One region of the Neobacillus sp. 114 genome, then DNA from elsewhere that is predicted to be linked to it. Evidence: a T-box and tRNA genes for the amino acid it is inferred to sense, from the RefSeq annotation. Region 1 holds a T-box; the other holds one or more tRNA genes.

The links. A T-box is a leader RNA that pairs with one kind of tRNA and senses whether it is charged. The one in region 1 lies ahead of trpS (tryptophan--tRNA ligase), so its partner is inferred to be a tRNA-Trp.
Region 2: it encodes a tRNA-Trp, which carries the amino acid that the T-box ahead of trpS (tryptophan--tRNA ligase) is inferred to sense. The anticodon was not compared.

Annotation. Positions count from the first base shown of each region.
Region 1 covers NZ_CP126144.1:1,869,012-1,884,627, forward strand. Annotated here, with positions in the region: gene opp4A (oligopeptide ABC transporter substrate-binding protein) at 1-561, shown strand, start outside; gene opp4B (oligopeptide ABC transporter permease) at 738-1,703, shown strand; gene opp4C (oligopeptide ABC transporter permease) at 1,717-2,628, shown strand; gene QNN06_RS09360 (YjbA family protein) at 2,781-3,527, shown strand; gene trpS (tryptophan--tRNA ligase) at 3,695-4,684, opposite strand; T-box leader at 4,733-4,950, opposite strand; gene QNN06_RS09370 (DUF3899 domain-containing protein) at 4,997-5,362, opposite strand; gene QNN06_RS09375 (peptide ABC transporter substrate-binding protein) at 5,574-7,286, shown strand; gene opp3b (oligopeptide ABC transporter permease) at 7,397-8,326, shown strand; gene opp3C (oligopeptide ABC transporter permease) at 8,327-9,355, shown strand; gene QNN06_RS09390 (ABC transporter ATP-binding protein) at 9,373-10,416, shown strand; gene QNN06_RS09395 (ABC transporter ATP-binding protein) at 10,417-11,358, shown strand; gene QNN06_RS09400 (hypothetical protein) at 11,402-11,587, opposite strand; gene spxA (transcriptional regulator SpxA) at 12,151-12,546, shown strand; gene mecA (adaptor protein MecA) at 12,894-13,565, shown strand; gene cls (cardiolipin synthase) at 13,723-15,234, shown strand; gene QNN06_RS09420 (competence protein CoiA) at 15,340-15,616, shown strand, end outside.
Region 2 covers NZ_CP126144.1:4,363,418-4,379,033, reverse strand. Annotated here, with positions in the region: gene QNN06_RS21230 (DUF2515 domain-containing protein) at 1-582, shown strand, start outside; gene QNN06_RS21225 (CBO0543 family protein) at 515-961, shown strand; gene QNN06_RS21220 (peptidylprolyl isomerase) at 1,162-1,602, shown strand; gene QNN06_RS21215 (divergent polysaccharide deacetylase family protein) at 1,706-2,491, shown strand; gene QNN06_RS21210 (exodeoxyribonuclease III) at 2,619-3,377, shown strand; gene QNN06_RS21205 (hypothetical protein) at 3,438-3,575, opposite strand; rRNA gene QNN06_RS21200 (16S ribosomal RNA) at 3,950-5,499, shown strand; rRNA gene QNN06_RS21195 (23S ribosomal RNA) at 5,695-8,630, shown strand; tRNA gene QNN06_RS21190 (tRNA-Leu) at 8,970-9,053, shown strand; tRNA gene QNN06_RS21185 (tRNA-Gly) at 9,070-9,144, shown strand; tRNA gene QNN06_RS21180 (tRNA-Leu) at 9,150-9,238, shown strand; tRNA gene QNN06_RS21175 (tRNA-Ala) at 9,339-9,414, shown strand; tRNA gene QNN06_RS21170 (tRNA-Met) at 9,432-9,505, shown strand; tRNA gene QNN06_RS21165 (tRNA-Tyr) at 9,530-9,614, shown strand; tRNA gene QNN06_RS21160 (tRNA-Trp) at 9,620-9,690, shown strand; gene QNN06_RS21155 (NUDIX domain-containing protein) at 9,845-10,612, shown strand; tRNA gene QNN06_RS21150 (tRNA-Ile) at 10,766-10,839, shown strand; gene QNN06_RS21145 (zinc finger domain-containing protein) at 10,947-11,051, shown strand; gene ccpN (transcriptional regulator CcpN) at 11,212-11,847, shown strand; gene QNN06_RS21135 (pyruvate, water dikinase regulatory protein) at 11,870-12,685, shown strand; gene ppdK (pyruvate, phosphate dikinase) at 12,690-15,359, shown strand; gene QNN06_RS21125 (YbxH family protein) at 15,516-15,616, shown strand, end outside.

The DNA of each region.
Region 1 (15,616 bases):
GAATTGCTTGATGAAGCAGGTTATAAGGATGTTAACGGTGATGGTTTCCGTGAAGATCCAAACGGTAAGGAATTTGTTGTGAACTTCTCTCACTATGCAACACAAAACCCTACATTTGAAGCCCGTGCGAAAGCAATGGCTCAATATTGGGAAGCAGTTGGCTTAAAAACGAAGGTTTCCATGGTTGATTTCAACTTGTATTATGATCAACTTGAAAAAGCAGATAAGTCTATGGAAGTATTCTTCGGCGGCTGGTCCACTGGGTCCGATCCAGATCCAACTCCACTATGGGGCTCCAAAGCACTTTGGAACTACCCACGCTGGGTAAATGATGAAAGTGACAAGTTACTAGATGAGGCACTTGACATTAATGTTGTTGGAACAGACACCAACAAGCGTAAGGATCTCTATATTCAATGGCAAAAACTATTTATGAAGGATCTGCCTATTTTACCGATTGCTGAATTAGAAGAAACAATGGCAGTTTCTAAGCGTGTTCAAGGCGTTACATTTGACGTATCAGGTAAGAATCGTCCAAATGAATGGTGGATTAAGCAATAATCACAGCAAATAGACATGCATTAAACTATGTAAATGCATTTTCACATGAATATGTAAGCTATTGATATAAATGGGAAGAGGAAGGGGAGACTTAGGGTCTTTCTTTTCTCTCCCGTTTTAATCAACGGGGCATTGCACCACCGTATTTAACATAGTTATAGACAAGGAGAATGCACATGCTGAAGTACTCATTTCGAAGAATTTTGGGCATGATTCCGATGTTATTCCTCATCTCCATCGTCGTTTTTACTTTAGCAAAATTAATGCCGGGTGACGGCATCAGCGGCGAAATCGACCCACGGAATACAGATCCACAATATATCGCTGAGATGAGGGAAAAATTAGGCTATAATGATCCAATGCCTCAGCAATATTTTCGCTGGATCGATAATTTTGTCCAAGGGGATTTTGGCAAGTCAACACGCTTTAAAATTCCTGTAGCAGATGTTATTTCCGAACGCCTTCCTAATACTCTTATGCTTGGCATTACATCCATACTAATAACTTATATTCTCGCTTTTATTATGGGCTCATATGCAGGCCGAAAACCCTATACATTTGGAGATAATTTTATTGGGGGATTAAACTATTTAGGTTTATCTATTCCATCGTTTATTGCCGGTGTATTTGCGATATACTTATTTTCCTTTACTTTAGGATGGTTTCCTTCCAATGGATCGGTTGACATCGGGGTTACCGATGGTACATTGGAATATTGGTTAAGTCGTCTTCATCATGTATTGCTGCCAGCCATTGTACTTGGTTTATTAAGTACAGCAAGTTATACACAATTTTTACGGAACGATATTATTGAAAACAGCCGCAAGGATTTTGTTCGGACAGCACGCGCTAAAGGGACGCCTGAAAGAAAAATTTATAATGTTCATATTTTAAGGAATTCGATTATTCCTTTGATTACCTTTTTGGGATTTGACCTTGTTGCGATTATTAGCGGTGCCATCATTACGGAAACCATTTTTACATATCCGGGTCTTGGACAGCTGTTCCTCCAATCAGTTGGAACAAGGGATTATCCAGTTTTAATGACGTTGACCATGTTGTTCTCGTTCTTAACACTAATCGGAAACCTAATTGCTGATGTTTTATATGGTGTTGTAGACCCGAGAATCAGATTGGATTAAAGGGGGAGAAAAGATGCAAATCGATACACAAAAGGATACCAATATATCGGCAGCACCCCCGAAAAAAAGCTTATCACCATGGGCAATCGCTAGGAAAAAATTCGTTCAGAATAAACTCGCAATGATTAGTTTCATTTTCTTAGTTATTGTTGGGATTATCTCCTTTTTGGCTCCTTATATCACAACGGCTGATATAACGAGAGTAAATATTGCGGACATGTCCTTAGAGCCTTCGAGTAAGCATTGGCTCGGAACGGACAAATCAGGCCGGGATGTGTTTACCAGACTGATATATGGCGGTAGGATTTCGCTATTGGTTGGATTAAGCTGTACGATATTTGTTATTTTTATTGGGACATTAATTGGCTCTGTAGCAGGTTATTTTGGCGGAGCAGTTGATAACCTATTAATGAGATTTACTGATTTTATCCTAAACTTCCCATTTTTGGTTTTTGTCATTGTTATTAATGCCATTTTCTTTGGGAAAGTAAGCGGCTTATGGGTTTTAATCGCTGTAATTAGTTTCCTTTATTGGGGTGGTATTGCTCGGATTGTCAGAAGTAAAATTCTAGCCGAAAAAGAAAACGAATATATTACAGCGGCCATCTCTATTGGTTGTTCACCGGCAAAAGTAATCGTTAAACATCTTTTACCAAACGTATTATCAACTATCATTGTTCAAGCAACCATTACATTTGCTTCGATGATTGTCATTGAATCGGCACTGAGTTACCTTGGATTTGGTGTACCGCAAGAAACGCCAAGCTGGGGCAATATGCTTAATTCTGCGAATGAACCTGATGTCCTTCAGTACAAGCTCTGGATATGGATGCCGCCAGCACTCATCATTACCATGACCATTCTGTCCATCAACTTTATTGGTGAAGGCCTAAAAGACGCTTTTAACCCTAAATCAAGAAGATAAAAATCTACCATTTAGACATGGTAGATTTTTTTATGAGGCTTTATACCTAATAATATGGAAACAACCGGAGCAAAATGTATATAAAGGAATAATTTAACTGTCGCCTGCCCATACTGATTGACAAACAGTTTCTTGAAGTGAGGGATTATACAATGTTATATCTTCATGATGTATGGGTGAATTGGTTTGAAGGAGAAGAAAACGGTTATAATGTCTGCCACTTCCACGAATGGCGCAAGGATGACGGAGTTGAACTACTTGACCAAGTACCGCTGCTAAAAGTGGAGCCAATTCTTTTTAACTATATTGAAAATGATTTATCTGAATTGCCACAGCAGCTTCTAGATGATATTTACCAAAAAGCATACTTGCGAAAAAACCATGAACGGATCCAACTGGATTACTGCTTTGTGGTAACCGATGGGGTAGGCATTCTTGCTGTTGATACGATTGGCTATAATATTCCTATTCGAAAAAGCCGGTTAATTCCAAGACAGGAACAGCTTGTGTACGAAATGATCAGCAATCATGAACCTAAGGAATTTATATTTTATAATCAATCGAGTAAAAAAGACTTCCATATTCTTTCTCCAGAACCTACGTTAATGCTGGGTTTGACAAGAAAAGAGCGGCAGATAAAGCAGCTTCTGTTTATGGCTTTAGATCAGTTGTTTTCATCGAATAATGAAGCTGAGATTCGTTATTGGTTTACTGAGTGGTGCCCAGAACGCTACCAAACAATCCAAGAACTAAATTTTGCTGATGCCTGGGAACAGCTTTATGAAGAAATCAAATTTGGCTGGTCAAAAAAACACGAAATCTTTTGTGAAAATTTAATAAAGGGACAGCCATTTTTTGAAAAGCTATGGGAAATGGAACACGGTCCAAAGGTAAACTAAAAGCCTGACCCAAAAGGAATATATTTCATTCCTTTTGCGGTTCAGGCTTTTTTTGCTAATAGGAAAGTATAAATTTTCAAAAATTTATACTTTCCTGTCGCATAAATTCAACTACGCCTCATGAACGTCCTATCGGACTCGCCAATCGGCGAGTTTTCATTTATTAGCTATTTGCGCTTTCTTCCAAGGCCCATTGCATTTTCCATTTTCTTCAAGGTTTTGCTAGCAACTTTATTTGCTTTCTCTGCACCAAGGTCTAATATTTCGTCTAATTCAGTTGATTCCATTAATTCATAGTATTTATCTTGGATTGGTTTAAATGCCTTAATAACAACATCGGCCAAATCACCCTTAAAGTCCCCATAACCTTTACCATGGTACATCACTTCAAGTTCAGCAATAGTCATATTTCCTAAGATAGAGTATATGGATAAAAGATTTGAAATACCTGGTTTATTTTCTTTATCATACTTAACAATTCCCTCTGAATCGGTCACAGCACTTTTAATTTTCTTTTCAATTTGTTTTGGGTCATCAAGCAATGCAAGGAATGCTTTTTGATTCGGGTCGGATTTGCTCATTTTCCTAGTCGGGTCCTGCAGGGACATAATACGGGCACCGACCTCCGGAATGCGGACTTCAGGCATCGTGAGAATTTCTCTATATTTTTTATTAAATCTTTCGGCAAGATCACGTGTAAGCTCTAAATGTTGTTTTTGGTCTTCACCTACTGGAACAAGTTCAGCATTATACAATAAAATATCTGCGGCCATTAATGGCGGGTAGGTTAATAAACTTGCAGATACAGCCTCTTTACCTGCAGATTTATCCTTAAATTGGGTCATTCTCTCTAGTTCTCCGATATAGGACACACACTGCATCAACCATCCGGCTTGAGCGTGGGCGGGAACTTCTGATTGGATAAACAATGTCGCTTTTTCCGGATCGATTCCCACTGCGATATACAAGGCTGCCAAGCTGCGGATGTTCTTTCTCAAAGTTGCGGGATCTTGCGGGACAGTTATTGCATGCTGGTCGACTATGCAGAAGTAGCAATTATATTCATTCTGCAGCTCAACGAATTGCTTAAGTGCACCAATATAGTTACCAAGTGTGATTGTTCCACTTGGCTGAATTCCCGAAAATATTGTCTTCATAAATAATCCTCCTAAACAAATATATAAAAAAAGCCATTCATCCCCAAAAATAGGGACGAATGGCTCGCGGTACCACCCTAATTACTCAGTATACTGAGTCACTTTAAAACCCTTTAACGCGGGGAACGTCTACTCCTACTTTTCCTTTTATAAGGCTCAGAAAGAAGCTCCAAAGTCCATTCCGTATTTCTTTGTGTTTGTTTCCACCACCCACAAACTCTCTAAAACAAAGGACGATACGTACTACTCTTTTTCATTGCTTATCTAATATATTCGATTATTTCCCATTATAAATGATTTACATATTTCATTTCAAGCTAGTAAAACATAATAAACAACGAGGGCAATCAGCATAAGAATGCCGTTTACAATAGCATAAAAAAGGAAGGGTTTTTTATCAATTGTTACAAGTTGTGATAAACCAGGAATGTCTTCAAATTTCCGTTTATTAGTCTTAAGCGATTGGGTAAAGTTAAACGACTTGGAAATCGCATCATAAAATCCGCTTTGAATTGTGAAAATAAGCAAAAAGGAAAGGAGCAGTGCAAGTGAGATATAAAAAGATATATTGATATAACTAACAATGGAAATTTCACCGTAAAAAATAAACGATAAAATAAAAATGACAATTTGTGTAAACGCTACCAAAAAGACACTTTTATTAGGGACAATTTTCAATTAAATTCCTCCAAAACACTGTATTAGTAGGGTTTTTTAAATGAAAAAACCTTTATAAATATAAATTATAACATAGTAAATTGTAATTCATACGTAAGAATTGTCTCGAAAATGTAAATTAATTTTCAAAAAGTAATGTACAAGAGAATGAAAATATGTATAATAGAGAATGTAGTAATTTTTCAGAATAATAGAAAAGGGAGGTCTACTAGTGAAGAAATCAAAACTTTCACTACTTCTAGTTTTATCGCTAGTACTTAGCATGTTCCTTGCAGCCTGTTCTGGTGGTACTAAGAACGAGGAAAAAAGCAAGGACGAAGGAAAAACCAAAACTACAGAGGAAAAATTAGCGGCAGATCAAACGCTAAATGTTCTTGAGTCAGCCGAAATTCCAACAATGGATAGTGCTAAAAACCAAGACACCATGGGCGGCATCATGTTGAATGCTGTGAATGAAGGTTTATTCCGCTTGGATGAAAACCAAAAGATCGTTCCAGCCGCAGCTGAGAGCATGCCAAAATATAACGAAGATAAAACTGTAATTACAATCAAGTTGAGAAAAGATGCTAAATGGTCTAATGGCGATCCTGTAACCGCACATGACTTCGTATTTGGATGGCAGCGTGCGCTTGACCCAAAAACTGCTTCTGAATATGGTCCATATTTCATGGAAGACAGAATTAAAAATGCTTCTGAAATCATCGCCAAAGGGGAAAAAGCTACTCCTGAAGATATCAAAACTTTAGGTATTAAAGCTTTAGATGACTATACACTTGAAATCGATTTAGTAAGACCGCTTCCATATATTGAATCGTACCTTGCGTTTTATACATTCTTCCCTCAAAACCAAAAGTATGTTGAGGCACAGGGTGATAAATATGCGACAGATGCTGCACACATTCTTTTTAATGGTCCGTTCAAAATGACAAAATGGGACGGCCCGACAGCAACTGAATGGGCGTTAGAGAAAAACGACACCTATTGGAATGCTAAAAATATTACATTAAAGAAAGTTAACTTTAATGTTTCAAAAGACCCGCAAGCTTCTGCAAATGCTTTTGAAGCGGGGGAAGTAGACGTTACGCCTAAGCTTGCTCAAGCTGCTATTCTTTCACAATATCAAGGATCTGAAGAATTGCTTACTTACACAGAACCATCAGTATTCTGGCTAAAAATGAATCAAAAAAATCCTGCATTCCAGAACTTAAATATTCGTAAGGCTATTGCATTAACAGTTGATAAGAATGCCCTTGTTAAAGACGTATTGGCTAACGGTTCTATTGCTGCAGATTACATTGTTCCAAAGGAATTTGCTTTTAATAATGGCAAGGATTTCCGTGATGGCGCAGCCACTTATATGAAAATGAATAAAGAGGAAGCCAAAAAGTTTTGGGAAAAAGGTCTTCAAGAGCTTGGTCAAAAAGAATTAACGTTCACTTATGTAGGTCAAGATACTGAATCTTCTAAGAAAACGGATGCGTTCGTAAAAGACCAATTAGAGAAAACCTTACCTGGTTTAAAAATCAATATTGAAAGTGTTCCGTTCAAAATCCGTATCGACCGTGAAAATAAACAAGATTATGATTTATTATTTGCCGGATGGGGACCTGACTACGCAGACCCTATGACTTATATGGATTTATTCTTAACTGGCGGACAAAATAACCGCATGAGCTATAGCTCTGCAAAATATGATGAGTTGGTCAAAGCAGCCCAAACCACTTTGGGAGCGAAGGCTGATGAGCGCTGGAAAGCTCTTCATGATGCGGAGAAAGTTCTTTTAGAAGACGATGCAGCAATTGTACCGATGTATCAACGTGCAGCTAACATCTTAGTTAACCCGAAAGTAAAAGGTCTTGTTACTCATGCAATGAGCCCAGACATGGATTTCCAACATGTTAAGATTGTTGAAACCAATAAGTAATCATAATTAACCAAATAGGGGAGAGAGTATATTGTCGAAATATACTCTCTTTTCACCTGTATCTAAATTGTCGAAAAACGTCGAATATTTCATTAATAGGAGGTGTAGGCATGGCAAAGTATCTTTTGCAACGAATTGTCTATATGATATTGACCTTATTCATTGTAGCTTCTGTTACTTTTTTCCTCATGAAACTTATACCGGGTACTCCTTTTAATAGTGCGGAAAAATTAACGCCTCAACAGCTTCATATCATGCAAGAAAAGTATGGATTGAATGATCCTGTGCCTATTCAATATGTTCATTATATAGCGAACTTGGTTAAAGGTGATTTAGGAGTCTCCTTTCAATTTGATAATACCCCGGTTACAAAACTTCTTCAAATACGAATTGGTCCATCTGCTGTACTTGGTATTCAGGCAATGATTTTAGGTGCTTTAATAGGAATTGTCTTAGGAGTAGTTGCCGCATTAAAGCAGAATACATGGGTGGACTACGGTTCGACATTTATTGCTGTTGTTGGTAAATCAATCCCATCATTTATTTTTGCGGGATTGCTTCAGTATTACCTAGGAGTCAAACTTGGTTGGTTCCCTGTAATGTTTTGGAAAGGGCCGGAATATACCATTATGCCAACGATTGCTTTGGCGATGTTCCCAATCTCGATTACGGCACGTTTTATGCGGACTGAAATGGTGGAAGTTTTGGGTACAGAATACATTACATTGGCAAAAGCAAAAGGCGCAAGTTATTGGCAGATAAGTGTAAAACACGCTTTAAGAAATGCCTTAATTCCAGTTGTTACAGTTCTTGGCCCCTTAGCAGTAGGGCTTATGACAGGTTCCCTCGTTATTGAAAATATCTTTGGAATACCAGGTATTGGTGAGCAATTTGTTAAAGCGATTATGGTAAACGACTATCCGGTTATTATGGGAACGAATATTTTATTTGCTGCTTTGTTTGTGGTCATAATATTAGTAGTAGATATTCTTTACGGTATAATTGACCCACGTATTCGTATCTCGGGGGGGAAAAGTTAAATGTTAAACAAAGAAACAGCTATTTCGAAGGATATGTTTGCGCCCGCCCATATAGATCCATCTAAAAGTGAGAAAATTTCCAAGCCCAGCTTAAACTTTTGGCAGGATTCTTGGCTAAGGGTCAAAAAAAATAAAGGTGCAGTGCTAAGTTTAGTGATAATTGTCATCGTCATCTTTTTAGCGTTTGTCGGGCCTTTATTGACACCATATAAATTTGATACGCAAAATACAAAGAATAATAACTTACCACCTCGTATACAAGGGTTGGAAAACATCCACTGGCTCCCGTTTGATGGGACATTAAAGCGAAAGAATGGGACGGAGTACAACCCTTATGAGATCCGAGAGGTAAAGGAGTACTATTGGTTTGGTACAGATGGCCTTGGCCGGGATCTCTTTGCACGTCTTTGGAAAGGAACTCAAATATCACTTTTCATCGCTTTTATGGCAGCACTAGTGGACATGCTGATAGGGGTGACCTATGGGGCGATTTCAGGTTACCTAGGTGGGCGCGTAGATAGCGTCATGCAGAGGATAGTGGAAATTATCGTCGGGATTCCTAACCTAATTGTCGTCGTATTAATGATTCTTGTGTTAAAACCGGGTATTGTTCCGATCATTATTGCAATCGCTCTTACCGGTTGGACAAGTATGGCCCGTGTGGTCCGTGCCCAGGTATTAAAATTTAAAAATCAGGAATTTGTTTTGGCTGCCAAAACGTTAGGCGCTTCAAATGGATCTATCATATTTAAACATATGATTCCAAACATGTTTGGCGTCATTATCATAAATACAATGTTCTCTATCCCGAATGCGATTTTCTTCGAAGCATTCCTAAGCTTTATTGGGTTAGGTCTGCAAGAGCCAAATGCGTCCTTGGGGACATTGGTGAATGACGGCTATCATTCAATGATTGCTTTTCCATATCAAATGATTATTCCATCGATCATGATTGCGTTAATTATGGTTTGTTTCAATCTGGTGGCAGATGGTTTACGAGATGCATTCGATCCAAAAATGCGTGATTAGAAGGCGGGTGATTTATAGTGGAGAAAATTTTACAAATAAAAGATTTAAATATTTCATTCCACACCTTTGCTGGGGAAGTTAAAGCAATTCGCGGAGTGAGTTTTGATTTATTTAAAGGGGAAACTCTGGCAATTGTAGGGGAATCTGGTTCTGGTAAGTCTGTTACCACAAAATCCATTATGCGGCTTCTTCCAGAACATAATTCCGAGATAAAAGGAGGCCAGGTCCTTTTTGATGGCAAAGACCTAACCAAATTATCTGATAAGCAAATGCAAAAAATCCGTGGTAAAGACATTTCGATGATTTTCCAAGACCCGATGACATCATTAAACCCTACAATGAAAATCGGAAATCAAATTATGGAACCGCTGATTAAGCACCAAAACATGTCTAAAGGTGCCGCCAGAGAAAGAGCAGTTGAACTTTTAAGGCTGGTTGGTATTCCTAAGCCGGAAATTCGTGTTGATCAATACCCGCATCAGTTTTCGGGCGGGATGAGACAAAGGGTTGTTATAGCTATTGCGTTAGCTTGTAATCCTAAAGTTTTAATCGCAGATGAACCAACAACGGCTTTGGACGTTACAATCCAGGCTCAAATTCTGGAATTAATGAAGGATTTGCAAAAGAAAATTGATACATCAATCATCTTTATTACCCATGACCTTGGCGTTGTAGCTAATGTTGCTGACCGAGTCGCTGTTATGTATGGCGGTAAAATCGTAGAAGTTGGGACTGCTGATGAAATTTTCTATAATCCTAAACACCCATATACATGGGGATTGATTAGCTCCATGCCGGATATGGAAACAAATGATGAGGAATTATACTCAATCCCGGGAACACCGCCTGATTTATTAGATCCGCCAAAGGGTGATGCATTTGCACCCCGTAACCCTTATGTGATGAAAATCGACCTAGAACAGGAGCCGCCATTCTTTAAGGTATCTGACACTCATTATGCAGCCACTTGGCTATTGCATCCGGATGCTCCAAAGGTGGAACCGCCTGAGGCTGTGAAAAGGCGTCAAAGTCAATTCCCTGGTGTAAAGGTGGGAAAATAAATGAGTGAAAGAAAAAAATTATTAGAAATAAAAAATTTAAAACAGTATTTTAATGAAGGCAAACCTAATGAGGTAAAAGCGGTTGATAATGTCTCTTTTGATATTTATAAAGGAGAGGTAATGGGGCTTGTGGGTGAATCAGGCTGCGGTAAATCTACAACAGGCCGGACAATTATTCGTCTATACGATGCCACAGGCGGAGAAGTCCTTTATGATGGTGTTAATGTTCACGGAAATAAATCCAAGAAGGAACTGAAACAATTCAACCGTAAGATGCAAATGATTTTCCAAGATCCATATGCATCATTAAATCCTCGCTTGAAAATTGCGGATGTTATTGCCGAGGGAATCGATATCCACGGGTTAGCTAAATCAAAACAAGAGCGAATGGAAAAGGTATACGAATTGCTTGAAACTGTTGGATTGAACAAGGAACATGCTAATCGTTATCCACATGAATTTTCTGGCGGACAGCGGCAGCGGATTGGGATTGCCCGTGCTCTGGCAGTTCAACCGGAGTTCATTATTGCGGATGAGCCTATTTCAGCATTGGACGTATCGATTCAAGCGCAGGTTGTAAACCTAATGAAAAAGCTCCAGCATGAAAAAGGGTTAACCTATCTGTTCATTGCACATGACTTGTCAATGGTAAAATACATCAGCGACCGTATCGGTGTTATGTATTTTGGGAAAATAGTTGAGCTTGCACCAGCAGATGAACTTTACCGAAACCCGCTTCATCCATACACGCAATCATTATTATCTGCGATTCCTGCTCCTGATCCGATTAGTGAGCGGACACGGAAACGTAAAACATATGATCCGGCAACTCATAATTATCAGGACAATGAGCCGGTTGAATTCCGAGAAGTTACGCCGGGACACTTTGTCCTTTGTTCAGAAACAGAATTTAAACAATATCAAGCACAATCTAAACAATAATAAAAAAAACGACCTCGAATTTCGAGATCGTTTTTTTATTATTTTACTTTTTCTTTCCGCCAACGGTTTTCCAGCCAGTTTGAAATCTGGCACTTTGGTCGACAAATTCGCTGCGGCGTTTTCCGCCAAATACCTTTTCACCAATACCGTTTGTGATGACTCCCATAAAAGCTGTAATCCCGATCACTAACAGTGCAACAACTGTTAAATCAGTTATGTATCCAGCCATGATTGTCCCTCCATTTGATGAATCAAAGAATTGATTTTATTTTATTCACTATACCTATTGTAAAAGAACTTTGCCTTTAAGAAAAGAGAAAAATAAAAAACTATTGAAAAGCTATATTTAAATACTGATATCGTTTTCATCTTGTGATTTTAATTGAGAATGGATTTTTTAGAAAAAATCCTAGCAGGTTATTTGTTATTAAAAAGAGATTTAATTCACAATGCATTACCCTCAGAAAGCATAAATAAAGATACGAACATTTTAGTATGATTAACAAAGAAAAGTAATAAAAAATAAAAAAATAAAAAAATTTTTGAAACTTTTGCAGAAATTATTCGTCTAATATAATAAAGGACGTATAATTTAGGGGGGATTCTGATAGTGATTATTTTTGAAAAAGGGATACCTTTTTTCGATATTGTAGTGTATAATGGGTGATATAAATTCCTTATTTATAATAATTTTAATTTTATAAACTGTAATACATTGGAATTGTGTTAATTTCCCTTATTTCGGATTGATATATGATAGATTTGCAAATAATAGAGGAGTGTGAAACACAGATGGTAACACTATACACCTCACCGAGCTGTACATCATGTCGGAAAGCAAAGTCATGGTTAGAAGAGCATGAGATTCCATATAAGGAAAGAAATATTTTCTCTGAACCTTTATCTATGGAAGAAATCAAAGAAATTCTACGTATGACTGAAGATGGAACGGATGAAATTATTTCAACGAGATCTAAAACCTTTCAAAAGTTAGATGTGAATTTGGATACAATGCCTCTTCAGGATTTATTCAAATTAATTAAAGAAAACCCAGGTTTGCTTCGCCGCCCAATCATCATTGATGAAAAACGTTTGCAAGTTGGATATAATGAAGATGAAATCCGCAGATTCCTGCCTAGAAAGGTCAGAACGTATCAATTGCGAGAAGCACAGCGGATGGTAAATTAATTGAGAGTAAGACCTTTTTTATAAAGGTCTTTTTTTCATTTTTATTGTTTGAAATTTTTATTTAATTTTGTTATTATTAAAGGAATATCTATATTGGAAATTTTCCCTCTGAATGTTGACTGGACTACTGTTCGTATTGGATATTGGGCGGATTTACGGATTTTGTGAAATTGCGCTTTTTTATTTCCCTTATTGGTTCTTTTATCATAAAATGAAAGTACAAGAGTATTTGCTTTTTTATTTAAAGTTTCATTGAATAAACTTTTTTTAAGAGTGAATGCTAAGGGAGTTATCTGCTTGGGGGTATTTAGTCCCTTCAATATGAACAATGGAAGGGAGAGGTTAAAATGGAGATTGAACGTATTAATGAAAATACGGTTAAATTTTATATTTCCTATGGTGATATAGAAGAAAGAGGCTTTGATCGGGAAGAGATTTGGTACAATCGTGAACGAAGTGAAGAACTCTTTTGGGAAATGATGGATGAAGTTCATGGAGAGGAAGAGTTTGTGGTTGAAGGTCCGTTATGGATTCAGGTTCAAGCCTTGGATAAAGGCTTAGAGGTACTTGTGACCAAAGCGCAGCTTTCTAAAGATGGCCAGAAATTTGAACTTCCCATTCCTAATGATAAAATTAAGGATTTACCTGTTGACGATAAGATTGACGAACTTTTAGATCAGCATTTTAATCCAAATTATTCAGATGATGAGGAAGTCCTCCTTGAGGAAGATAATTTGGAGTTTATTCTTGCATTTAGAGATTTTGAAGATGTGATCAGTTTGGCAAAAAGGCCGGGTCTTGATAACTTAGTCACAACGCTATATCACTTTGAAGGAAAGTATTACTTATATACTGAATTCCCGGAAGATGTTTTCGGTGAAGATGAGATTGATGATGTTTTAAGCGTATTGCTGGAATATGGGTATGAAACACAGTTAACGATTCACCGAATTCAGGAGTACGGTAAAGAAATAATTGCTGAGAATGTTTTTGAAGTTATTCGAAACCATTTTAGCTAAAAAAGGTACCGATTTCACAGTTGAAATCGGTATTATTTTAGCTCATAGGAAATTATAAATTCAACTATGCCTCTGTCTTCGTCCTATCGGACTCGCCAATCGGCGAGTTTTCATTTATCTAACTTTAAATATTGGTGTTTCAAAGCAGGTGAGGACACTGAAGAATACGGTTCGGGTTGTCATATTTTTGTTGGTTCTTTCAATTCTTCTTTTTGCATTCAAAAATCAGTTGGAGAGTGGCATTTTAGGGTTCCTAAGTGTAATGATTTCGCTTTCCGTCATCTTTATCGGGTTTGTTATATTTCTGGAAAACCGACATCCTACACAAACCATAACATGGCTGGTTGTTCTTGGAAGCTTTCCGCTGGTGGGGTTTATTTTTTATCTTCTCTTTGGCAGGAATTATCGAAAGGAACGGATGTTTAGAAAAAAGTATTTTCTTGATAAACAGGCTTTTTTAACTATTGAGGGTGAAAATGACCCAAGAAGTGAAGAAAAGCTGCAGTTAATGGGGGAGCATCAAGGCAAATTATTCATGCTCGCTCAAAAACTGGGGAATAGTCCAATATCCTTTGATACAGCAACCAAGGTTTTAACAAACGGTGAGGAAACTTTTTCTCATATAATGGAGGAACTAAAAAGGGCGAGGCACCATATTCATCTGGAATATTATATTATTAGGCATGATCAGATTGGTCAAGAAATAAAGAATATATTAATTGAAAAAGCGAATCAAGGTGTAAAGGTTCGTTTTATGTATGATGCCGTTGGGTCCTGGAAGCTTTCAAAAGCTTATATCAATGATTTAAAGAATGCAGGAATAGAAACTGTTCCATTTGGGCCGGTAAAATTGCCTTTTTTAAATAATAAGTTTAATTTCCGCAACCACCGAAAAATAATTGTCATAGACGGGAATATTGGGTTTGTCGGCGGATTAAATATTGGCGATGAATATCTGGGACGAAATAAGGATATTGGATTCTGGCGGGATACCCATTTGATGCTTCGGGGCGAAGCAGTGCGGACTCTGCAGCTCATTTTTCTTCAGGATTGGTATTATATGACGAATCATAGTTTTCTGACGGCAGAATACTTATCTCCACAAATTGACCATAAAAGCCACGGCGGTGTTCAGTTAATCGCAGGAGGCCCGGATAACGAATGGAGTGTCATCAAGAATATATTTTTCTCCATGATTGGATCGGCAAGAAAATCAGTCTGGATTGCTTCTCCTTACTTTATACCAGATGAGGATATTTTCTCCGCCATTAAAGTAGCCGCCTTAAGTGGAATTGATGTACGGCTTCTAGTTCCAAACCGTCCGGATAAGCGGATTGTCTTTCATGCTTCAAGATCCTATTTTCCTGAGCTTTTAGAGGCAGGAGTAAAGGTGTTTGAATATGAAAGAGGGTTTATGCACAGCAAAATTGTCATTGTTGATGGGGAATTGGCTTCGATAGGAACCTCTAATATGGATATGCGAAGCTTTCATTTGAATTTTGAGGTAAATGCGTTTCTTTTCCGGACGAAAAGTACCCAAAAGCTTGTTGCAGAATACCTAAACGATATAGAATTTGCAATACAATTAGATTTAAAAACATTCCAACAGCGGCATTTGGGGTATCGGTTGCTAGAATCCACTGCAAGACTGCTCTCACCGTTATTGTGAAAATTTTGTTAAAACTCGTCGAAACCGGCGGGTTTTATTTTTTTTGTAAAGGAATTTTGGCAAGTTTAGTCGAATTGGAGAAGAAAAGAAGGAGGGGGATTCCGATTGTTAACAGCCCAGACGAAAACAGGTAAACAAATTTCGCTTGGAAATTGTTACTCGAAAGAAGCACTTTTAAGCCTTAGAAAATCCGAGGAGTTCATATGTCCTGTCTGTGGGGAAAATGTTTCATTAAAGCTTGGTGAGCAGCGAATATTCCATTTTGCCCATAAAAAAGGAAGCACCTGCTGCGAAGTATACGAAGCAGAGTCCATCAATCATATTGAAGGAAAGCTTCAGTTATATCATTGGCTATGCATGCAAAAAATTCCTTGTATCCTCG
Region 2 (15,616 bases), 2.5 Mb from region 1:
AGCTATTTGGAAAAAAGGGTGGTCCAAAATCCGGTTTATCAGAAGGAGGTGTTAAATAAGTTTGAATTTATCCTTCAGGACGTACTTTCCTTCAACCATATACTTTTTCCATATGGGGATGGGGGACTGAAGGGCCAGACGCTTCATCAATTTGAATCCCTGCATGAACGGATTTTACTTGGGAAAAAGTTATATTCCGTTCTTTTTAAAAATAAAGATTTTCATAAACAAGCTTTGGAATGGGCAAAATTGCATCCGCATACTGGCTCGCGAAAGGATTATTGGCCGCATCTTTTTAATAATGTGAATGAGGGGACACCCGGCATAGCTTATCCGCTTCGCCTGAAATCTTGCAGGCTTAGGAAGGGAGCGAGAAGATTTTACAGCCCGAATCTTGAAAATGCTTGGAAAAATGTTAGCCAGCCGGAAGCGGAGCTTGGGGATTGGTTTGATGACTGGCGTGTAGCGGATTATTTAGTGGACGATATGGAAATGATGGACGGGGAGATAAGGGATGAATACTGTAAAACACTTGAACGGCTCGAAATCGCTGCTCTTGCCAAAAAGACGATTAACTTTTAAGCATGTGTTGGCTGGCGGTGTGCTCGGCTCATTAATAGGGACTTATTTGGATCTTTATTTTGTAGGGAAGGGAATGTATGAGTTTACGTTTCGCCCGCTAGCGGCCGTTTTTTCCATAAATATCGGGTTTACGCTGGTGGTGCTTCCGATATTGATGGCCGTTTTTTTATATGTGATTGCTGGGTTGAATAAATGGGGTAGGATGGGTGTAATTCTGTTTGTCAGCTTATTGATGCCTATTCTAGAAAAATTAGCTGAGGTTCTTGGCTTGTTTAAGCATACGGTGGAGTGGAAGCATATTTACACTTTTTTTTGGTATCTGTTATTTTTATCAGTGGTAACGGCATTTTTTCAATGGCTGGAAAAAGAAGAAAAATAAAAAAGCCGAGACAAAGTCTCGGCTGCCCCTTCCGTCCGTACAGTGGTTAAGTGTCCCGCAACAAGCGAAATGATCGGAAGGGGTGAGATTATTTTAACACACTCCTGTAAGAAATATAAATGGGCAAATGTGCCAATACTTTCTTTTCTTTGATGAAAAGTGTATGATTAAGATGATTTTTTACATAAGGAGTGTTATATATGGCTAAAAAAGGATACATATTGATGGAAAATGGCGCGAAAATCGAGTTTGATTTATTTCAAAACGAAGCGCCGGGGACAGTTGAAAACTTTGAGAAACTTGCGAACTCAGGTTTTTACAATGGGGTTATTTTTCACCGAGTAATTCCGGGCTTCGTATCTCAAGGGGGGGACCCTACAGGAACAGGAATGGGTGGTCCCGGCTACACTATAAAGTGTGAAACAGAAGGTAATCCACATAAGCATGTACCAGGTTCACTTTCCATGGCTCATGCGGGAAGAGACACTGGCGGCAGCCAATTCTTTATTGTTCATGAATCACAGCCGCACTTAAATGGCGTCCATACTGTTTTTGGGCAAGTAACTTCTGATCTTGAGGCTGTAAGATCAATGAGAAACGGTGACACCATGAAAGAAGTACGCGTTTTTGATGAAGAATAATTTTAACGGGAGAGCTGAATTTTCAGCTCTCTTTTTCATTAGGACTAATAACGTGTAACAAGGGGAAAATATCTTCAATAACTCACATACGGGGGTCTTTATATTGAAGAAATTCGTGATTTTCCTCCTTTTACTATTGGTTCTGCCTATTAATACAAAAGTGATCGCAAAGGAATCAGAGGCAAAACAGCTTAAAGCGGCCATTATTATTGATGACTTTGGGGGCTGCATCAAAGGGGCGAGTGACTTTTTGGAAGGAGATGTACCTATTACAGCTGCAGTCATGCCTTTTACAGATAACTCAAAAAAACACGCAGAATTAGCTCATAAAAATGGCTTTGAAGTCATGATTCATTTGCCGATGGAGCCGAAAAGAGGGAAACGATCGTGGCTTGGACCTAAACCCATTACCGCTGACCTATCCCCAAAGCAAGTAAGAGAACGTGTGTTAGAGGCTGTTAAGAGTGTTCCGTATGCTGTTGGGCTAAATAATCACATGGGTTCGTTGGCTGTGGAAAATGAAAAAATTGTCCGCGCGATTGTAGAGGTAGCCAAAGAAAAAAATCTATATATCGTTGACAGTGGCACTAGCAGCAAATCGAAATTTCCTGAGATTGCAGCCGAAATGGGTGTTCCTCTATTAAAAAATGATGTCTTTCTGGATGATATTACATCCTCCGCGCATGTCCGAAAACAGATGAACCTGCTGGTAAAAAAGACAGAGTTGAAAAGAAAGGCTATTGCGATCGGCCATGTTGGAGTGACTGGGAAAGTCTGCTCGAACGGAATTTTGCAGTCGATGGATGAGTTTAAAAAGAAGAATATCAAAATTGTTCCTGTATCACAGCTTTTTGACTATCAATTAATTGAAAAGAAATTTATCCCCTAAAAAAGGCAGCGATTCGTTGCCTTTTTCCATTTATTTTCTGAACAAAATTCTTTCCGTGTGTCTCCTAAAGCTGATACAATGACCTTTATTAAAAAGAATAAAAGTCATAAGGGAGTAGGATCAATAAATGAAACTAGTTTCTTGGAATGTGAACGGTCTTAGAGCTTGTGTGAAGAAAGGCTTTTTGGAATATTTTCAAGAAGTGGATGCGGATATTTTTTGTATTCAGGAAACGAAATTGCAAGAAGGGCAAATTAGTCTGGAGTTAGAAGGCTATCATCAATACTGGAACTATGCCGTTAAGAAAGGTTATTCAGGTACGGCTGTTTTTACAAAAGCTGAACCGTTATCAGTTAAATATGGAGTAGGACAGGAAGATGATGAAAATGAAGGCCGAATTCTTACAATAGAATTCCCTGATTTTTTCTTGGTCAATGTATATACACCAAATTCCCAGAGAGACTTAGCAAGGTTAGGGTACCGTTTGGATTGGGAGGAGCGGATTCTTCAGCATCTGCAAGAGCTGGATAAGATAAAACCAGTTATCTTTTGCGGCGATTTAAATGTTGCCCACATGGCAATTGATTTAAGGAATCCGAAATCAAATGTAGGAAATTCGGGATTTACAGACGAAGAACGCGCTAAAATGTCAACACTTCTGGAGGCGGGATTTGTCGACAGTTTCCGCCATTTCTATCCGGATAAAGAGGGAGCTTATACGTGGTGGTCATACATGAATAAAGTTAGGGAAAGAAATATCGGATGGCGGATCGACTACTTCATCGTCTCGCAAACTTTATGTGAGCGTATAAAAAATGCCGATATTCACGCCCATGTTATGGGAAGTGATCATTGCCCTGTGTTGCTGGAAATACAACAAGGTTAAGGACCCTAAAAAACACCCTTTGCCAGGAAGAGCTACTTCACTAGCAAAGGGTTTTGAATTTCAAATTTCATTAAGTGGTGTTCCGAGTTCGTCAAATTCTGGTGTCTTATCTGAATCGGTTGAATTGATTAATTGATCTTGAACGCTAGAATCGACGAATTCTTTATCATTTTCTTTTTTCAGTGGATTGGAATTCAAGTTAACAGCCCCTTCCTTGAGAAAAATTACTTAAGTATTTTTTCCTAAGCTGAAGAAAACTAAACGTTTTTAAAAATACTATTTGAAATGAACTTTTATCATAGTTAAAAATAACAGTTGACGAACATTAATTTGAGTAGTAATATAATCATTGTCGCTGATGCGAGATAGTTGGAAGAAAAGTTCTGTTTCATAAATTATCTTGATGTAGGTTGATAAATAGAAGACATTATGTTAATATAAAAAATGCCGCTAATCGATAGATTAGTAGATAGTTCTTTGAAAACTAAACAAACAAAAACGTCAACAAACAATAATATTCGTTTCATTTGAAACGAAGCCAACGTAACATTTTTGAGCTAATCGACTCAACTTTATTGGAGAGTTTGATCCTGGCTCAGGACGAACGCTGGCGGCGTGCCTAATACATGCAAGTCGAGCGAATCACAGGGAGCTTGCTCCCGGTGGTTAGCGGCGGACGGGTGAGTAACACGTGGGCAACCTGCCTGTAAGACTGGGATAACTTCGGGAAACCGGAGCTAATACCGGATAATTTCTTCCCTCGCATGAGGGAAGGTTGAAAGTCGGTTTCGGCTGACACTTACAGATGGGCCCGCGGCGCATTAGCTAGTTGGTGAGGTAACGGCTCACCAAGGCAACGATGCGTAGCCGACCTGAGAGGGTGATCGGCCACACTGGGACTGAGACACGGCCCAGACTCCTACGGGAGGCAGCAGTAGGGAATCTTCCACAATGGACGAAAGTCTGATGGAGCAACGCCGCGTGAGCGATGAAGGCCTTCGGGTCGTAAAGCTCTGTTGTCAGGGAAGAACAAGTATCGGAGTAACTGCCGGTACCTTGACGGTACCTGACCAGAAAGCCACGGCTAACTACGTGCCAGCAGCCGCGGTAATACGTAGGTGGCAAGCGTTGTCCGGAATTATTGGGCGTAAAGCGCGCGCAGGCGGTCCTTTAAGTCTGATGTGAAAGCCCACGGCTCAACCGTGGAGGGTCATTGGAAACTGGGGGACTTGAGTGCAGAAGAGGAAAGCGGAATTCCACGTGTAGCGGTGAAATGCGTAGAGATGTGGAGGAACACCAGTGGCGAAGGCGGCTTTCTGGTCTGTAACTGACGCTGAGGCGCGAAAGCGTGGGGAGCAAACAGGATTAGATACCCTGGTAGTCCACGCCGTAAACGATGAGTGCTAAGTGTTAGAGGGTTTCCGCCCTTTAGTGCTGCAGCTAACGCATTAAGCACTCCGCCTGGGGAGTACGGCCGCAAGGCTGAAACTCAAAGGAATTGACGGGGGCCCGCACAAGCGGTGGAGCATGTGGTTTAATTCGAAGCAACGCGAAGAACCTTACCAGGTCTTGACATCCTCTGACACTCCTAGAGATAGGAATTTCCCCTTCGGGGGACAGAGTGACAGGTGGTGCATGGTTGTCGTCAGCTCGTGTCGTGAGATGTTGGGTTAAGTCCCGCAACGAGCGCAACCCTTGATCTTAGTTGCCAGCATTCAGTTGGGCACTCTAAGGTGACTGCCGGTGACAAACCGGAGGAAGGTGGGGATGACGTCAAATCATCATGCCCCTTATGACCTGGGCTACACACGTGCTACAATGGATGGTACAAAGGGCAGCGAAGCCGCGAGGTGGAGCCAATCCCATAAAACCATTCTCAGTTCGGATTGCAGGCTGCAACTCGCCTGCATGAAGCCGGAATCGCTAGTAATCGCGGATCAGCATGCCGCGGTGAATACGTTCCCGGGCCTTGTACACACCGCCCGTCACACCACGAGAGTTTGTAACACCCGAAGTCGGTGGGGTAACCGTAAGGAGCCAGCCGCCTAAGGTGGGACAGATGATTGGGGTGAAGTCGTAACAAGGTAGCCGTATCGGAAGGTGCGGCTGGATCACCTCCTTTCTAAGGATAATGCAGTCCTTATGGACTGATAAGAAGTTGACTGTTTCTTGTTTGTTTAGTTTTGAGGGAATTATCCTTCAGAACTTTTTTTGTTCCTTGAAAACTAGATAATTGTATCGAAGAAGTAACCAAGTAAGAACCGAGTAATCGCCATTTTAGTTTTTCTCTCTTATTTTTAAGAGTAAAAACCTTTTAGGTTAAGTTAGAAAGGGCGCACGGTGAATGCCTTGGCACTAGGAGCCGATGAAGGACGGGACTAACACCGATATGCTTCGGGGAGCTGTAAGTAAGCGCCGATCCGGAGATTTCCGAATGGGGAAACCCACTGTTCGTAATGGAACAGTATCTTTACCTGAATACATAGGGTATTGAAGGCAGACCCGGGGAACTGAAACATCTAAGTACCCGGAGGAAGAGAAAGCAAACGCGATTCCCTGAGTAGCGGCGAGCGAAACGGGAACAGCCCAAACCGAAAGGCTTGCCTTTCGGGGTTGTAGGACACTCAACATGGAGTTACAAAGGAACGGGGTAGATGAAGCGGTCTGGAAAGGCCGGCCATAGAAGGTAAAAGCCCTGTAGTTGAAACTTCGTTCCCTCCCGAGTGGATCCTGAGTACGGCCGGACACGTGAAATCCGGTCGGAAGCAGGGAGGACCATCTCCCAAGGCTAAATACTCCCTAGTGACCGATAGTGAACCAGTACCGTGAGGGAAAGGTGAAAAGCACCCCGGAAGGGGAGTGAAAGAGATCCTGAAACCGTGTGCCTACAAGTAGTCAGAGCCCGTTCATGGGTGATGGCGTGCCTTTTGTAGAATGAACCGGCGAGTTACGATTGCATGCGAGGTTAAGTTGAAGAGACGGAGCCGCAGCGAAAGCGAGTCTGAATAGGGCGAAATAGTATGTAGTCGTAGACCCGAAACCAGGTGATCTACCCATGTCCAGGGTGAAGTCCAGGTAACACTGGATGGAGGCCCGAACCCACGCACGTTGAAAAGTGCGGGGATGAGGTGTGGGTAGCGGAGAAATTCCAATCGAACTTGGAGATAGCTGGTTCTCTCCGAAATAGCTTTAGGGCTAGCCTCACGTAGTTAGAGTCTTGGAGGTAGAGCACTGTTTGGACTAGGGGCCCTCATCGGGTTACCGAATTCAGACAAACTCCGAATGCCAATGACTTATCCGTGGGAGTCAGACTGCGAGTGATAAGATCCGTAGTCAAAAGGGAAACAGCCCAGACCACCAGCTAAGGTCCCAAAGTATACGTTAAGTGGAAAAGGATGTGGAGTTGCTTAGACAACCAGGATGTTGGCTTAGAAGCAGCCACCATTTAAAGAGTGCGTAATAGCTCACTGGTCGAGTGACTCTGCGCCGAAAATGTACCGGGGCTAAACGTATCACCGAAGCTGTGGGTGGACACCTTATGGTGTCCGCGGTAGGAGAGCGTTCTAAGGGCGTTGAAGCTAGACCGTAAGGACTGGTGGAGCGCTTAGAAGTGAGAATGCCGGTATGAGTAGCGAAAGATGAGTGAGAATCTCATCCACCGTATGCCTAAGGTTTCCTGAGGAAGGCTCGTCCGCTCAGGGTTAGTCGGGACCTAAGCCGAGGCCGAAAGGCGTAGGCGATGGACAACAGGTTGATATTCCTGTACCACCTCTTTATCGTTTGAGTGATGGGGGACGCAGGAGGATAGGGTAAGCGCACTGCTGGATATGTGCGTGTAAGCAGTTAGGCTGGTGAATAGGAAAATCCGTTCACCTTAAGGCTGAGCTGTGATGCCGAGGGAATTATAGTACCGAAGTTCCTGATTCCACACTGCCAAGAAAAGCCTCTAGCGAGATAAAAGGTGCCCGTACCGCAAACCGACACAGGTAGGCGAGGAGAGAATCCTAAGGTGAGCGAGAGAACTCTCGTTAAGGAACTCGGCAAAATGACCCCGTAACTTCGGGAGAAGGGGTGCTTTTTGGGGTGAATAGCCCCGAAGAGCCGCAGTGAATAGGCCCAGGCGACTGTTTAGCAAAAACACAGGTCTCTGCAAAGCCGCAAGGCGAAGTATAGGGGCTGACGCCTGCCCGGTGCTGGAAGGTTAAGAGGAGGGGTTAGCTGCTAAGCGAAGCTCTGAATCGAAGCCCCAGTAAACGGCGGCCGTAACTATAACGGTCCTAAGGTAGCGAAATTCCTTGTCGGGTAAGTTCCGACCCGCACGAAAGGCGTAACGATCTGGGCACTGTCTCAACGAGAGACTCGGTGAAATTATAGTACCTGTGAAGATGCAGGTTACCCGCGACAGGACGGAAAGACCCCATGGAGCTTTACTGTAGCCTGATATTGAATTTTGGTACAGCTTGTACAGGATAGGTAGGAGCCTGAGAGACATGAGCGCCAGCTTGTGTGGAGGCGTCGGTGGGATACTACCCTGGCTGTATTGAAATTCTAACCTGCACCCCTCATCGGGGTGGGAGACAGTGTCAGGTGGGCAGTTTGACTGGGGCGGTCGCCTCCTAAAATGTAACGGAGGCGCCCAAAGGTTCCCTCAGAATGGTTGGAAATCATTCGCAGAGTGTAAAGGCACAAGGGAGCTTGACTGCGAGACTTACAAGTCGAGCAGGGACGAAAGTCGGGCTTAGTGATCCGGTGGTTCCGCATGGAAGGGCCATCGCTCAACGGATAAAAGCTACCCTGGGGATAACAGGCTTATCTCCCCCAAGAGTCCACATCGACGGGGAGGTTTGGCACCTCGATGTCGGCTCATCGCATCCTGGGGCTGTAGTCGGTCCCAAGGGTTGGGCTGTTCGCCCATTAAAGCGGTACGCGAGCTGGGTTCAGAACGTCGTGAGACAGTTCGGTCCCTATCCGTCGTGGGCGCAGGAAATTTGAGAGGAGCTGTCCTTAGTACGAGAGGACCGGGATGGACGCACCGCTGGTGTACCAGTTGTCTTGCCAAAGGCATCGCTGGGTAGCTATGTGCGGACGGGATAAGTGCTGAAAGCATCTAAGCATGAAGCCCCCCTCGAGATGAGATTTCCCATAGCGTCAAGCTAGTAAGATCCCTGAAAGATGATCAGGTTGATAGGTCAGAGGTGGAAGCGCGGTGACGTGTGGAGCTGACTGATACTAATCGATCGAGGACTTAACCAAACAGAAAAGCGGAAGCGGCCGGTTAGCAACGTATGGCCTGGAGGGCTTTGACTGAGATAAGTGTAAACTCGCCGATTGGCAAGCCGTTAGGCGCAGACAGAGGTGTAGTTGAACTTATGCGTTCAGAATTTAGTAATAAATTCTGATTAGCTAAAGGAAACACGATGAGCTTTAGCGAATCGATGTTGACTTATCGTAGGGAAAAGACCGAAGGACACTAGTTGCTGGACGCTGGAGCTAGACAATCATCAATGTAAAATGGCAACTCGTTTTTACTAAACTTCTTCTGTATTATCTAGTTTTGAGGGAATGAAATCCCAATATGCAATATTATATATTGCGGGTGTGGCGGAATCGGCAGACGCGCTAGATTCAGGTTCTAGTGGTAGTAATACCGTATGGGTTCAAGTCCCTTCACCCGCATCAAAGAGATTAAAATGCGGAAGTAGTTCAGTGGTAGAACACCACCTTGCCAAGGTGGGGGTCGCGGGTTCGAATCCCGTCTTCCGCTCCAAACATGCCGGGGTGGCGGAACTGGCAGACGCACAGGACTTAAAATCCTGCGGTAGGTGACTACCGTACCGGTTCGATTCCGGTCCTCGGCACCATTATTTCTCTAACGGGAACTAGCTTTAGCTTGATTGAGTACTACGTTCGGGACGAAGGATCGCTTACTTCAGATTCTGTTTTCCTGATTATAATATGTATGGGGCCTTAGCTCAGCTGGGAGAGCGCCTGCTTTGCACGCAGGAGGTCAGCGGTTCGATCCCGCTAGGCTCCACCATTTTCATATTTGCTTTTGGCGGTGTAGCTCAGCTGGCTAGAGCGTACGGTTCATACCCGTAAGGTCGGGGGTTCGATCCCCTCCGCCGCTATTACTTTTTTTAAAATTATATAATGGAGGGGTAGCGAAGTGGCTAAACGCGGCGGACTGTAAATCCGCTCCCTCAGGGTTCGGCGGTTCGAATCCGTCCCCCTCCACCATTTATAGGGGCATAGTTTAAAGGTAGAACTAAGGTCTCCAAAACCTTCAGTGTGGGTTCGATTCCTACTGCCCCTGTCTATAAATCTTAGAATGAACACCTTCCTATAATTTTCAGGGAGGTGTTTTTTGTGCTAATTCAAACGTATTGAACTAACAAATGGAACCTATTTCATTAAGACGCGTAAACTGGTGTAATTTAATTTGTACACTGAATGAAATGGGGAAAAAAATGTTTTATATAAGAGAAGTTTTTCTGCTTGTTCCTGATAAGGTAAGCGAATTCAATGAAATTTTTGAAGAACTTATTTTTCCAATGAAAATAAAAAGTGGAGCAAAAATTATCGGCCGCTGGATGACAAAAGGGAAAGCTGAGGTAACGATTATTTGGGAGTATCCAAATCATGAAGAATATTTAAAAATTGAAGAGCGTGTTATTAAAGATGAGATGTATAAACAATTACAAAACCGCATTTCGAATGTAGACGAATTTTTTATCGATACTCGAAAAGATTATTTATCTTCATTTGGAGAATATACAAAAACAAAACCGACTATAACGGTTAGTGGGTATATTACAAACGAGAACCAAGAAACTTTATTAGTAAAAACTTATTGGAGAGCAGATACGTGGGAACTTCCTGGCGGGGGCGTTGATGAAGGAGAAACTTTAGACACGGCACTTGTTCGGGAGATTTTAGAGGAAACAGGCATTCAAGTTGAGTTGCATGGAGTATCGGGTGTGTATTCAAATGGAAATACTGTTTCAATTGTTTTTCGTGGGAAGTATGCAGGCGGTGAGCCTAAAACATCCAAGGAAACCAAGGAAGTTCGCTTCGTCAAACTCGATTCTTCCAATGTTTCTCACTATATTAAAAGAGGCAAATTTATTCCCAGGGTGATTGATGCAATGACGGGAAATAGGGCTCCCTACGAAGCTTTCAAGGTCCGTCCATATGAATTATTAAAAAGAATGGAAGGTAATCTTGAAAGGGATTAAGTAATGTGCTGCCCGATTGGCGCAGTGAATCTCTCTTAAATTGCCATTCAGTGCGCCAATCAGCTAAATAATAAAAAAGATTGTGATATTTATCGACAGGTAAAAGAATTCTTGTTATAATGTAATTCGTCTTTGATAATTACTTTTTATTATGGGCCTATAGCTCAGCTGGTTAGAGCGCACGCCTGATAAGCGTGAGGTCGATGGTTCAAGTCCATTTAGGCCCATTACAATAAATAGCAGTCAAAAACCGAGTTCAAAATGACTCGGTTTTTTATTTGAGTTTAGACGTTTTGGAAAGCATTAAGGAAAAGAGGTTTTAGAGGAAATAAATATGCCTGAACTTGAAGGACAGAAGTGTAAGAGATGCAGGGTTACGATTGTTATGGAAACAATCTCGTCGAGAAAAACCCTTTATTGCCCTAATTGTCAAAAGTGATTCTGAATCCCGCCGATTGCCGGTGGGGTTTTTTATTAAAAAGTTAATCAATTTGCAAAATTATTGTTTCCGAATTTGTTTAAATGTACTATACTATATACAAATAAGTATAGCACATTTAAATATATATAACATATTTATTGTGAATAAGGTGGTGCTAATGATTAAACTCACCAAGCGTCAGGATGAAATTCTGCAGATTGTAAAGGAAAATGGCCCGATAACCGGTAAAGAAATTGCAGAGAAACTCTCTGTTACTAGAGCGGCATTAAGACCGGACCTTGCAATCTTGACCATGTCCGGCAGTCTGGATGCCAGACCGCGTGTAGGGTATTTTTTTAATGACAAATTAGAGGTAAAACGTCAGGCGAAGAAGTTTATTCAGCAAAAGGTATCCGATTTTAAGGCTCATCCAATCGTGGTTGAAAAATCAACTTCTGTTTATAATGCGATTGTTCAGTTGTTCCTCGAGGATGTTGGAACACTTTATGCGGTGGATACAGAAGGAAACTTAGCAGGAGTGATTTCCCGAAAGGATTTGCTCAGGGCTGCACTTGGGAACAAAAATCTGCAAGAATTGCCCGTAAGTGTCATTATGACAAGAATGCCTAATATTATCACGATTAATTCAGAGGAAACCTTGCTCGAAGCGGCCAAAAAAATGATTAATTTTCATATTGACTCCTTACCGGTAGTAAAGGAAGTCGATCATAAAAATAATACATATTTGTTGTTAGGGAGAATTACCAAGACGACAATAACAAGGGCCTATTTAGAATTTATGGAAGAAAAATAGATTAAGGGGAGTTGCTGCGATTTTGGTACAAAAGGAAGTTGTCTACGTAGTATCTGACTCGGTTGGTGAAACAGCTGAGCTCGTTGTAAAAGCGGTGGCAACACAGTTTAATGGTGGACAGGTAGAAATTCGCCGAAACTCATATGTAGAGGACATTGAAGACATTGAAGATGTGATTATTTTGGCAAGAAAGGACCATTCCATCATTGCCTATACCATCGTCATTCCGGAATTAAAAGATTATTTAGATAAGCGTGCCATGGAAGAGGGGATAATGGCAGTGGACCTCCTCAACCCATTAATGAATGCATTTGCAACAAGGTTTAATAAACAGCCCCACCGCCAGCCTGGCCTAATGAGAAAATTAGACGAAGAATATTTCCGCAAAATCGAGGCGATTGAATTTGCCGTGAAATATGATGATGGACGGGACCCAAGAGGAATTATGAAGGCCGATATTGTTTTAATCGGTGTGTCCCGGACTTCAAAAACGCCGCTGTCCATGTACCTTGCCCATAAGCGTTTTAAAGTGGCCAATGTCCCGTTGGTTCCAGAAGTGCCTCCGCCAGATGAACTTTTTAAAATACCGAGAAAAAATTGTATTGGTTTAATTATTTCACCAGATAAATTAAACGAAATTCGGACTGAGCGCCTAAAAGCACTTGGGCTGGGCTCAAAGGCGAATTATGCCAGCTTCCAGAGAATTCTTGACGAACTAGATTATGCCGAAAAAATCATGAAACGCGTAGGCTGTCCTATTATAAATGTTTCGAATAAAGCGATTGAAGAAACTGCAGGTTTAATTTTAGACGTGTTGAAAAAAGAGAGGAGCTTATAAAATTATGGGGAAATTCGTTTATTTATTTCATGAAGGCCATGGCAATATGCGGGATTTACTTGGGGGAAAGGGAGCGAATCTAGCAGAAATGACAAGAATCGGCCTGCCGGTTCCTTATGGTTTTACCCTTACAACAAAAGCTTGCAATGCTTACTATGAATCTAATAAAACCATTCCAGCTTTAGTAGAATCACAGACATTAGAGGCGTTAAGACTTTTGGAAGAAAAAATGGACAAAAAACTCGGTGACCCGCAGAATCCTTTACTTGTTTCTGTTCGATCCGGTTCAGTTTTTTCTATGCCTGGGATGATGGATACCATTTTAAATCTGGGGATGAATGACGAAACTGTTGTGGGTTTGGCTGCATTAACGAATAATCCACGATTTGCTTACGACTCTTATCGCCGTTTCATTCAAATGTTCAGCAACGTGGTTCTTGAAATTGATACTTATTATTTTGAACAATATTTAGAAGAGACACGCGAACATAAGGGGTATTCCTCTGACCCTGAAATGACTGCTGAAGACTGGAAGGAAGTCATTGTTGGTTATAAGGAAATTGTCAAAAAGCATACGCGTAAGGACTTCCCGCAAAATCCGAAAGAGCAGCTTTTCCTTGCCATCAATGCTGTATTCAATTCTTGGAATAATCAACGGGCGATTGTTTACCGCCGCTTAAATAAAATTCCTGATCATCTGGGTACAGCTGTAAATATTCAAAGTATGGTGTTCGGGAACATGGGTAATGATTCCGGAACAGGTGTAGCTTTTACAAGAAATCCATCTACTGGGGAGCCAGTTCTATACGGAGAATACCTAATTAACGCCCAAGGGGAAGACGTTGTTGCCGGTATCCGCACACCGCAGCCAATTGCCACCCTTAAGGACGAAATGCCAGACGTTTACCAGCAGTTTTCGGATACATGCCATCGCCTTGAGCAGCATTACAAGGAAATGCAGGACATTGAATTCACAGTGGAACGCGGGAAGCTGTTCATCCTTCAAACACGGAACGGAAAACGTACCGCCCAAGCAGCTATCCGCATAGCAGTTGAGATGGTGGAGGAAGAAATTATCGATAAAAAGACAGCGCTGCTTCGTGTTGATCCTGACCAATTAAACCAACTGCTGCACCGCCGAATCGATGACAAAGCTGAAAGAAGAATATTAGCTAAAGGCTTGCCGGCATCACCAGGCGCTGCAACCGGCCGGGTTGTTTTTGATGCCGATGAAGCGGAGCAATTAGGAAATGAAGGTAAAAAAGTTATCCTTGTTTCTCCTGAAACCACTCCAGATGACATCCACGGTATGGTTGCAGCACAAGCTATTTTAACTAGCCGCGGTGGAATGACAAGCCACGCTGCCGTGGTTGCTCGTGGTATGGGGAAAGCTTGTATTTGCGGATGTGAAGCCTTAAAGATTGACATGAAAGCAAAACAATTCATGGTGGGTGCCACGGTTGTTAAACATGGCGATATTATCACGGTTGATGGTTCAACAGGTGAAATTATGCTTGGTGAAATCCCAATGATCGACCCTGAATTATCTGAAGAGTTCCAGCAGCTTCTTGCTTGGGCAGACCAAGAACGCAAAATAGGTGTCCGTGCCAATGCCGATAATCCCGAGGATGCCAAGAAATCATTTGAATTCGGTGCCGGTGGTATTGGATTGTGCCGGACAGAGCATATGTTTATGGATTTAAAGAGGATTCCAATCGTTCAAAAAATGATTTTAGCAGAAACCTATAGCGAGAGAATGGAAGCACTTGAAGAACTTTTGCCGATGCAGCAAGGTGACTTTGAAGGGATTTTCGAAGCAATGCAAGGTTTACCAGTAACGATTCGTTTGTTAGATCCGCCGCTTCATGAATTCTTACCGAATAAAGAAGAACTTTTAGTAGAAGTAACAAAGTTACAAATTCTCAATCCGGATTCTGAAGAGTTAAAGCAAAAAGAACTGCTTCTGAAAAAGGTTCGCCAGTTGGATGAGTTCAATCCAATGTTGGGCCACCGCGGCTGCCGTCTTGGGATGATACATCCGGAAATTTATGATATGCAGGCAAAGGCGATTTTCTACGCTGCTGCTAGAGTAGCGGAAAAGGGCTTGGTAGTCCAGCCTGAAATCATGATTCCACTTGTTGGTCACGTCAATGAATTGAAGCAAATGCGTCAGTTGGTTGTCGATGCTGCTGTACGTGTTCAGGAAGAAACGGGTAAGGCCTTTAACTACACAATCGGCACAATGATTGAGATTCCACGTGCTGCGCTTACTGCAGACCAAATCGCCGAGGAGGCTGATTTCTTCTCCTTCGGAACCAATGATTTAACGCAAACAACGTTCGGCTACAGCCGTGATGATGCAGAAGGGAAATTCCTGCAGGCATACATTGAAAACAAGGTACTGCCAGAGAATCCATTTGCTGTTCTTGACCAGGATGGTGTTGGCAAGCTTGTGGAAACTGGCGTTAAGCTTGGCCGTGCAACAAAACCTTCCTTAAAAACAGGCATTTGTGGGGAACATGGCGGAGAGAAAAGCTCAATTGATTTCTGTTACCGGACTGGTTTGGATTATGTCAGCTGCTCGCCATACCGGGTGCCTTTAGCACGTTTGGCTGCTGCCCAGGCCACCATTCGCCATGAAGCAAATCGGGAGGAAGTTTATACAACTGCATAAGTTGATTGAGAGCGCGGCACTTTTTATGGTGCCGTTCTTTTTTTGTCATCTGCCGTTATGAAATACAATCCTTTAAAAGGAAACTTGCTTTTTTAAAAGGGTTTAGAGATATAGTTTTTGCAAATACTATGAAAAAACTTTAAAGGGGCTATAAAAATGGGGGCAATTGAACGAAGCGGCTTTAGGTTTGTACCAGAATATAGTGTAATCCAGCAAAATGGGGCGATTCACGTCTACAATAGGGATGAGTTTATTGA